DNA from 2 places in the Mesorhizobium sp. M3A.F.Ca.ET.080.04.2.1 genome. Region 2 is predicted to be linked to the other one. Evidence: riboswitches for the same ligand, from Rfam matches in the RefSeq annotation. Region 2 holds a riboswitch; the other holds the start of a gene.
What was found. Region 2 has a riboswitch for thiamine pyrophosphate ahead of thiC (phosphomethylpyrimidine synthase ThiC). Riboswitches for the same ligand answer to the same signal wherever they lie in the genome.

Region 1 (4,933 bases), 2.4 Mb from region 2:
CCGCGCGCATTACTCCGGCGACCGTGCCAAGACCTTCTTCCATTCGAGCTCCTATACGGCCAACCCGATCGCCTGCGCGGCAGCGCTCGCCAATGTCGGCATCTGGAAGGACGAGCCTGTGGCGGAGCGCGTGGGCGCACTCTCACGGATGCAAGCGGAGAAGGTCGCGCGGTTCAGCCAGGATTCGCGTTTCGAGAATGTACGCACCAGCGGCACCATCGCTGCCCTTGATCTCCGTGTCGGCAAGACAGGCTATCTGGCCGAGGTGGGACCAAAACTGCGCGCCTTCTTCCTGGAGCGCGGCTTGCTGGTGCGGCCGCTCGGCAACGTCATCTACGTGCTGCCGCCCTATTGCGTGACGTCGGACGAACTCGACCGGCTTTACGCGGCAATAGACGAGGCCGCCGGGCTTGCGGGCGACCAGCGATGAATCGCACGGCGCGCATCATCGGGTTTGGCCATCACGTGCCGGCTCGAAAAGTCGGCAATGCCGAGATCGAGGCAAGCCTCGGGCTGGAGGCAGGCTGGATCGAGGGGCGCACCGGCATCCGCACGCGTTTCTGGGCGGAGCCCGGCGACACGTTGTCCGGGCTTGCAGCCAAGGCTGGCGACATGGCGCTTGAGGTGGCCGGCATCGAGCGCAAGGAGATGGGCCTGCTGCTGCTGGCGACTTCGACACCGGATCATCTCTTACCGCCCAGCGCGCCACTGGTGGCGCACAGGCTCGGCCTTGAAAGGGCCGGCGGGGGCGACCTCGCCGGCGCCTGCGCGGGGTTCATCTACGCCATGACCTTCGCCGACGGCTTCGTGCGCCTGCACAACAAGCCGGCCATCGTGATCGCCGCCAACATCTTGAGCCGTCGGATCAATCCGGACGAGCGCGCCAGCGCCGTGCTGTTCGCCGACGCCGCCGGTGCGGTGGTGCTCGCCCCGTCAGGCGATCCCAGCCACGGCATACTCGGTTCTTCCTTTGCCTCGGATGGGTCCGCTTACGGCCTGATCCACATCCCGGCCGGCGGCAGCAACAGGCCGTTCGCCGACGAGATCGGCGTCGTCGAAACCCGCATGACCATCGCCAACGGCCGCGACGTCTTCGCCAAGGCGGTGGAGATGATGAGAACTTGCTCGCTCGAGGCGCTGGCGGCGGCGGGTGTCTCGGTGCCGGACGTCGCCCGCTTCGTGCCGCACCAGGCGAATGCCCGCATCTTCAACGCCGTCGGCAAGTCGCTCGGTATCGCGGACGAGCGCATGGTCAAGACCATCGCCGACTATGGCAACTCGTCGGCCGCAACGATCCCCCTGTCGCTGTCGGTCGCCCACAGCGCCAACCCTCTTCGGCCGGGCGAGAAGCTGCTGCTGACGGCGGCCGGCGCGGGGCTTATCGGCGGGGCACTGGTGGTTGGCGCTTAGCTTTGGACTGGAGCTAGAGTCCACCCATACAGAGATACTTCATCTCGAGGTACTCCTCCAAGCCGTGTCGCGAGCCTTCGCGACCGATCCCCGATTGCTTCATGCCGCCAAAGGGAGCGGCTTCCGATGACATCCGGCCGGTGTTGATGCCGATCATGCCGTATTCGAGCGCCTCGGCCACATGCCAGACGCGTTTGAGATTGGAGGCATAGAAATAGGCGGCGAGGCCGTATATCGTATCATTGGCCTCGCGCACCACCTGATCGGGGTCCTCGAAACGGATGATCGGCGCGAGCGGCCCGAAGGTCTCTTCCTGGGCGAGCAGCATTTCACTGGTGATGCCCGTCAGAACCGTCGGCTCGAAAAAAGTGCCGCCGTGACCCGCCCGGCTTCCGCCGCAGCAGATCGCTCCGCCCTTCCCGATCGCGTCGGCAATATGAGCCTCGATCTTGAGGAGCGCATGGGTGTCGATCAACGGTCCGATGGCGACACCCGGTCTGAAGCCGTCGCCAACCGAGAGCGAGCGAACCCGTGCGGCAAATTTCTCGGCGAATTCGTCGTGCACGCCCGATTGCACATAGAGCCGATTGGCGGAAACGCAGGTCTGCCCGGCATTGCGAAACTTTGCCTGGATCGCGCCATCGACGGCAGCATCGACATCGGCATCATCAAAGACGATGAACGGCGCGTTCCCGCCCAGTTCGAGGCTGACTTTCTTAACCTGATCCGAGCACTGGCGCATCAGCAGCCGCCCGACTTCAGTCGAGCCCGTGAAGCTGATCTTGCGCACTTTTGGATTGGTGCAGAGTTCGCGCCCGACCGCTGCACCTTCCGAGGCATAGATCAAATTCACGACGCCGTCGGGGAAACCCGCCTCCGCCGCCAGCGCGAACATCGCGCCGGCGACGAGCGGGGTCTGCTCAGCCGGTTTCAGCACGATCGCGCAACCGGCTGCCAGCGCCGGTGAAATCTTGCGGGCCACCATCGAAGCAGGAAAATTCCAGGGCGTAATGGTGCCGACGACGCCGATCGGCTGCTTGATCACCAGCATGCGCCGATCCGTCGAAGGAGCAGAAATCGTCTCGCCGTAGATGCGATTGGCTTCTTCCGCATACCACTGCAAGTAGGCGGCGGCGTGCGAGACTTCCGATACTGCCTCGGGCAGCGGCTTACCCATCTCGGCGGTCAGGATCGCAGCGAGATCATCGGTGTGATCAAGAATCAGTTGGTGCCAGCGCCACAATGTGTCGCTGCGGTCCCGGGCGGTGAGAGCTGCCCATCTGGCTTGCGCGACATAGGCCCTGTCGATCGCGGCCTTCGTTTGCTCGACGCCCATATCGGGAAGCTCGGCAAGCAATTCGCCGGTCGAGGGGTTGAAGACCTTGAACGCGCTCCGATCCCCCTGCTCTCCCCCGGATGCCATGCGATCCAGTGTCGCGAACAGGCCCGGTTGTTTGAGATGGCGAAGCAGCGAACTCTTTATGCCCGACACGGAAAAGCTCCTTAGGATATCGCTGGACGCAACATAGCCGCAGCGCGACACCCGGCATTTATCCCAGCGTCACCATTTTTGTCGAACCTGGCCGGCAGCCGATTGTCGAAACAGGACGCACTTGAGTTGACAGGGCAGCGTCGCATCGTCCAACCTGCGCACCTCACCAGGGGAGTCCCGGCAAGGGGCTGAGATACTGCTATCGCGCGCAGTGACCCGTTGAACCTGATCCAGTTCATACTGGCGTAGGGACGGTGCGAGGCTTCGCGGGTCGGCAATCCGGCTTCGGCATTCGGGCAATGCCCGCATCCTAAGCGAAGCGTCACTTCCTCCTCATCGCGTGAACTGGGTCTCCGTTGCACTCGAGCAAGGAGGCTCACTCATGAATGCCCACACTCCGACCGTCACCGTCGGCGAACTGCCCGCTTCCAAGAAGGTCCACAAACCGGGCCAGCTTCATCCGGAACTGCGGGTGCCGATGCGCGAAATCTCGGTCCACCCAAGCGCCGGCGAGCCGCCGGTCACGGTCTACGACTCGTCCGGTGCCTATACCGATGCCTCGGTGAAAACCGATATCGAGCGCGGCTTGCCGCGGTTGCGCGAGACATGGGTCGAGGCACGCGGCGACGTCGAGCGCTACGAGGGCCGCACGATCAAGCCCGAGGACAACGGCTTCGTCTCGGCCGATCGGCTGACGCCGGAGTTCCCGGTGCACAACAGGCCGTTGCGCGCGGCCGGCGGCCGCGCCGTCACCCAGCTCGCCTATGCGCGCGCCGGCATGATTACGCCTGAGATGGAGTTCGTCGCCATCCGCGAGAACCTCGGCCGGGAGCAGTTGCGTTCGAAACTTCGCCGCGACGGCGAGAGCTTCGGCGCCGCGATCCCGGATTTCGTCACGCCGGAATTCGTGCGCGACGAGGTGGCGCGCGGACGCGCCATCATCCCGTCCAACATCAACCATCCCGAAAGCGAGCCGATGATCATCGGCCGCAATTTCCTGGTCAAGATCAACGCCAATATCGGCAACTCCGCCGTCACCTCGTCGATGGCCGAGGAGGTCGAGAAGATGGTGTGGGCGATCCGCTGGGGCGCCGACACGGTGATGGACCTCTCGACCGGGCGCAACATCCACAACATCCGCGACTGGATCGTGCGCAACTCGCCGGTGCCGATCGGCACGGTGCCGATCTATCAGGCGCTGGAGAAAGTCGGCGGGGTCGCCGAGGAACTGACCTGGGAGGTGTTCCGCGACACCCTCATCGAGCAGGCCGAGCAGGGCGTGGACTATTTCACGATCCATGCCGGCGTGCGCCTGCCCTATATCCCGCTGACCGTCGACCGCGTCACCGGCATCGTATCGCGCGGCGGCTCGATCATGGCCAAGTGGTGCCTGCATCACCACCAGGAGAGTTTTCTCTACGAGCATTTCGAGGAGATCTGCGACATCGCCAGGGCCTATGACGTGGCGTTCTCGCTCGGCGACGGTCTTCGCCCCGGCTCGATCGCCGACGCCAACGACGCGGCCCAATTCGCCGAACTGGAAACGCTGGGAGAACTCACCAAGATCGCCTGGGCCAAGGACTGCCAAGTGATGATCGAGGGCCCCGGCCACGTGCCCATGCACAAGATCAAGGAGAACATGGACAAGCAGCTCGCGGTCTGCGGCGAGGCGCCGTTCTACACGCTTGGACCGCTCACCACCGACATCGCGCCCGGCTATGATCACATCACATCGGGCATCGGCGCTGCGATGATCGGCTGGTTCGGAACGGCGATGCTCTGCTACGTCACGCCGAAGGAGCATCTCGGCCTGCCGGACCGCGACGACGTCAAGACAGGCGTCATCACCTACAAGATCGCCGCCCATGCCGCGGATCTGGCCAAGGGCCATCCGGCCGCCAAGATCAGGGACGACGCGCTGTCGCGGGCGCGTTTCGAGTTCCGGTGGGAGGACCAGTTCAACCTGTCGCTCGATCCCGAGACGGCGCGCGCCTTCCATGACGAAACCCTGCCCAAGGAGGCGCACAAGGT
Region 2 (4,933 bases):
GCCGGCGATCTCCATGCGCTTCTCGGTGACGGTCACCTCGGCGCCGCGCGTTGCCAGCTCGTGCGCGAGCGTCAACCCGGCAACGCCTGCGCCGCGAATGAGCACCTTCATGGCCGGCCGGTGCTCTCCGATGCGTTGTCGAGCGGTATGTAGAGATCGCCGCCGTCCCGGTACTTCGCCGCCATGGCCGCAAGCCCTTCCTTCTGCGCTTCCGCGCGGATGTCGTGCGAAATCCGCATCGAGCAGAATTTGGGGCCGCACATCGAGCAGAAATGCGCCACCTTGTGCGCCTCCTTGGGCAGGGTTTCGTCATGGAAGGCGCGCGCCGTCTCGGGATCGAGCGACAGGTTGAACTGGTCCTCCCACCGGAACTCGAAACGCGCCCGCGACAGCGCGTCGTCCCTGATCTTGGCGGCCGGATGGCCCTTGGCCAGATCCGCGGCATGGGCGGCGATCTTGTAGGTGATGACGCCTGTCTTGACGTCGTCGCGGTCCGGCAGGCCGAGATGCTCCTTCGGCGTGACGTAGCAGAGCATCGCCGTTCCGAACCAGCCGATCATCGCAGCGCCGATGCCCGATGTGATGTGATCATAGCCGGGCGCGATGTCGGTGGTGAGCGGTCCAAGCGTGTAGAACGGCGCCTCGCCGCAGACCGCGAGCTGCTTGTCCATGTTCTCCTTGATCTTGTGCATGGGCACGTGGCCGGGGCCCTCGATCATCACTTGGCAGTCCTTGGCCCAGGCGATCTTGGTGAGTTCTCCCAGCGTTTCCAGTTCGGCGAATTGGGCCGCGTCGTTGGCGTCGGCGATCGAGCCGGGGCGAAGACCGTCGCCGAGCGAGAACGCCACGTCATAGGCCCTGGCGATGTCGCAGATCTCCTCGAAATGCTCGTAGAGAAAACTCTCCTGGTGGTGATGCAGGCACCACTTGGCCATGATCGAGCCGCCGCGCGATACGATGCCGGTGACGCGGTCGACGGTCAGCGGGATATAGGGCAGGCGCACGCCGGCATGGATCGTGAAATAGTCCACGCCCTGCTCGGCCTGCTCGATGAGGGTGTCGCGGAACACCTCCCAGGTCAGTTCCTCGGCGACCCCGCCGACTTTCTCCAGCGCCTGATAGATCGGCACCGTGCCGATCGGCACCGGCGAGTTGCGCACGATCCAGTCGCGGATGTTGTGGATGTTGCGCCCGGTCGAGAGGTCCATCACCGTATCGGCGCCCCAGCGGATCGCCCACACCATCTTCTCGACCTCCTCGGCCATCGACGAGGTGACGGCGGAGTTGCCGATATTGGCGTTGATCTTGACCAGGAAATTGCGGCCGATGATCATCGGCTCGCTTTCGGGATGGTTGATGTTGGACGGGATGATGGCGCGTCCGCGCGCCACCTCGTCGCGCACGAATTCCGGCGTGACGAAATCCGGGATCGCGGCGCCGAAGCTCTCGCCGTCGCGGCGAAGTTTCGAACGCAACTGCTCCCGGCCGAGGTTCTCGCGGATGGCGACGAACTCCATCTCAGGCGTAATCATGCCGGCGCGCGCATAGGCGAGCTGGGTGACGGCGCGGCCGCCGACGGCGCGGAACGGCCTGTTGTGCACCGGGAACTCCGGCGTCAGCCGATCGGCCGAGACGAAGCCGTTGTCCTCGGGCTTGATCGTGCGGCCCTCGTAGCGCTCGACGTCGCCGCGTGCCTCGACCCATGTCTCGCGCAACCGCGGCAAGCCGCGCTCGATATCGGTTTTGACCGCCGCATCAGTGTAGGGACCGGACGAGTCATAGACCGTGACCGGCGGCTCGCCGGCGCTCGGGTGGACCGAGATCTCGCGCATCGGCACCCGCAGATCGGGGTGAAGCTGGCCAGGCTTGTGGACCTTCTTCGAAGCGGGCAATTCGCCGACGGTGACGGTCGGGGTGTGGGCATTCATGAGTGAGCCTCCTTGCTCGAGTGCAACGGAGACCCAGTCCACGCGATGAGGAGGAAGTGACGCTTCGCGCAGGATGCGGGCACTGCCCGAATACCGAAGCCGGATTTCCGACCCGCGAAACCTCGCACCGTCCCTACGCCAGTATGAACTGGATCAGGTTCAACGGGTCACTGCGCGCTATTAGCAGTATCTCAGCCCCTTGCCGGGACTCCCCTGGTGAGGCGTCTAGGTTGGACGATGCGAAGTCGCTCTGTCAACTCTTGTGACGGCGGTCCTGTTCGACAATCGGCTGCCTGCATCAAGGTTGGATTGAAATCCGAAGGCATTGTTGCCCAGATTGGGCAAAAAACGATGCGCTGGACAAATGCCGAGTGTCACGCTGCAGCTACGCTGCTTTCCGCGATGTTTCTAAGACGAGATGTCGCCTTATCCTGAGGAGCTCTTCTGTGCCGGGCATAAACAGTTCTCTGCTTCGCCATCTCAAACAACCGGAGCGGTTTGCCGCGCTGGATCGCTTGGCACGCCAAGGCGATCGGTGGGATGGAAGCGTCTTCCAGGTCTTCAATCCCTCGACTAGCGAATTGCTCGCCGAACTCCCCGATATGGGCGCGGAGCAAACGAAGGCTGCAATCGACAGGGCCTATGTCGCGCAAGCCAAATGGGCAGCTTTGACGGCCCGGGATCGTAGCGACACATTGTGGCGCTGGCACCAGCTGATCCTCGATCACACCGATGACCTGGCTGCAATCCTGACCGCCGAAATGGGCAAGCCGCTGCCTGAAGCAATATCGGAAGTCTCACATGCCGCCGCTTACCTGCAATGGTACGCGGAAGAAGCCAATCGGATCTACGGCGAGACGATTTCCGCGCCTTCGACAGATCGGCGCATGCTGGTCATCAAGCAGCCGATTGGCGTCGTTGGCACCATTACGCCCTGGAACTTTCCCGCTTCGATGGTGGCCCGCAAGATTTCACCGGCACTCGCGGCCGGATGCGCGATCATCCTGAAACCGGCCGAGCAAACCCCGCTCGTCGCCGGCGCGATGTTCGCGCTGGCGGCGGAGGCAGGCTTCCCCGAGGGTGTCGTAAATTTGATCTATGCCTCGGAAGGTGCCGCGGTCGGGCGTGAGCTCTGCGCCAATCCGAAAGTGCGCAAGATCAGTTTCACCGGTTCGACCGAAGTCGGGCGGCTGCTCATGCGCCAGTGCTCGGATCAGGTCAAGAAAGTCAGCCTCGAACTCGGCGGGAACGCGCCGTTCATCGTCTTCGACGACGCCGATGTCGATGCTGCCGTCGATGGTGCGATCCAGGCAAAGTTTCGAAATGCCGGGCAGACCTGCGTGTCCGCCAACCGGCTCTATGTGCAATCCGGCGTGCATGACGAATTCGCCGAGAAATTTGCCGCACGGGTTCGCTCGCTCTCGGTTGGCGACGGCTTCAAACCGGGTGTCGCCATCGGACCGTTGATCGACACCCACGCGCTCCTCAAGATCGAGGCTCATATTGCCGACGCGATCGGGAAGGGCGGAGCGATCCGCTGCGGCGGAAGCCCGGCAGCTCACGGCGGTACCTTTTTCGAGCCGACCGTGCTGACGGGCATCACCAGTGAAATGCTGCTCGCGCAGGAAGAGACTTTCGGGCCGCTCGCGCCGATCATCCGTTTTGAGAATCCCGATGAGGTGGTGCGCGAGGCCAATGATACGATCTACGGTCTCGCCGCCTATTTCTATGCCTCCAATCTGAAGCGCGTCTGGCATGTGGCCGAGGCACTCGAATACGGCATGATCGGCATCAACACCGGCCGGATGTCATCGGAAGCCGCTCCCTTCGGTGGCATGAAGCAATCAGGGATTGGTCGCGAAGGCTCCCGACATGGCTTGGAGGAGTATCTCGAGATGAAGTATCTCTGCATGGGCGGAATCTAGGTCAAGACGCCGTGGACCACACTTAGCCATTGGGCATCGGCCAAAGGCTAAACGCCAACCACCAGCGCTCCGCCGATAAGCCCTGCGCCGGCCGAGGCCAGCAGCAGTTTCTCACCCGGCCGAAGAGGGTTGGTGCTGTGAGCAATCGACAGCGACAGGGGGATTGTTGCAGCCGACGAGTTGCCATAGTCGGCGATGGTCTTGACGATGCGCTCGTCCTCGATGCCGAGCGACTTGCCGACGGCGTTGAATATACGGGCGTTCGCCTGGTGCGGCACGAAGCGGGCGACATCCGGCGCCGCAAGGTCGGCCGCCTCCAGCGCCTCTAAGGAACAGCGGCTCATCATCTCCACCGCCTTGGCGAAGACTTCGCGGCCGTTCGCGATGGTCATGCGGGTTTCGGCGATGTCGATCTCTTCCGAGAAGGGGCGGTTGCTGCCGCCCGCCGGGATATGGATCAGGTCATAACCGGACCCATCCGAGGCGAAAGAGGAACCGAGTATGCCGTGGCCGGGATCACTTGACGGGGCGAGCACCACCGCGCCGGCAGCATCGGCGAACAGCACCGCGCTTGCCCGCTCGGCCGGATTGATCCGACGGCTCAGTATGTTGGCCGCAATGACGACGGCCGGCCTGTTGTGCAGGCGCACGAAGCCGTCGGCGAAGGCCATGGCGTAGATGAATCCCGCGCAGGCGCCGGCGAGGTCGATCCCGCCGGCCCTTTCGAGGCCGAGCCTGTGCGCCACCAGCGGCGCGCTCGGCGGCAGCAGATGATCCGGCGTCGATGTGGCGAGCAGAAGCAGGCCGATGGCCTTGCGATCGATGCCGGCGGCCTTGAGCGCCATGTCTCCCGCCTTGGCCGCCAGTCCGGACAGCGTGTCGCCGGGCTCCGCCCAGAAACGCGAGCGGATGCCGGTGCGCCCCTCGATCCAACCCGCCTCCAGCCCGAGGCTTGCCTCGATCTCGGCATTGCCGACGCTGCGCGCCGGCACGGAATGGCCAAAGCCTATGATGCGCGCCGTGTGGTTCATCTCTTGTCGCCCGCAAGACTGGCTGCCTCGTCGATAGCGTCGTAAAGCC

Region 1: linked by a shared signal. The riboswitch ahead of thiC (phosphomethylpyrimidine synthase ThiC) and the one ahead of thiC (phosphomethylpyrimidine synthase ThiC) in region 2 are both predicted to bind thiamine pyrophosphate.

Annotation. Positions count from the first base shown of each region.
Region 1 covers NZ_CP034451.1:2,523,471-2,528,403, forward strand. Annotated here, with positions in the region: gene EJ074_RS12120 (adenosylmethionine--8-amino-7-oxononanoate transaminase) at 1-430, shown strand, start outside; gene EJ074_RS12125 (beta-ketoacyl-ACP synthase III) at 427-1,410, shown strand; gene EJ074_RS12130 (NAD-dependent succinate-semialdehyde dehydrogenase) at 1,424-2,833, opposite strand; TPP riboswitch at 3,061-3,172, shown strand; gene thiC (phosphomethylpyrimidine synthase ThiC) at 3,285-4,933, shown strand, end outside.
Region 2 covers NZ_CP034451.1:163,274-168,206, reverse strand. Annotated here, with positions in the region: gene thiO (glycine oxidase ThiO) at 1-111, opposite strand, end outside; gene thiC (phosphomethylpyrimidine synthase ThiC) at 108-1,928, opposite strand; TPP riboswitch at 2,041-2,153, opposite strand; gene EJ074_RS00775 (NAD-dependent succinate-semialdehyde dehydrogenase) at 2,375-3,853, shown strand; gene EJ074_RS00770 (beta-ketoacyl-ACP synthase III) at 3,901-4,884, opposite strand; partial or broken gene EJ074_RS00765 (adenosylmethionine--8-amino-7-oxononanoate transaminase) at 4,881-4,933, opposite strand, start outside.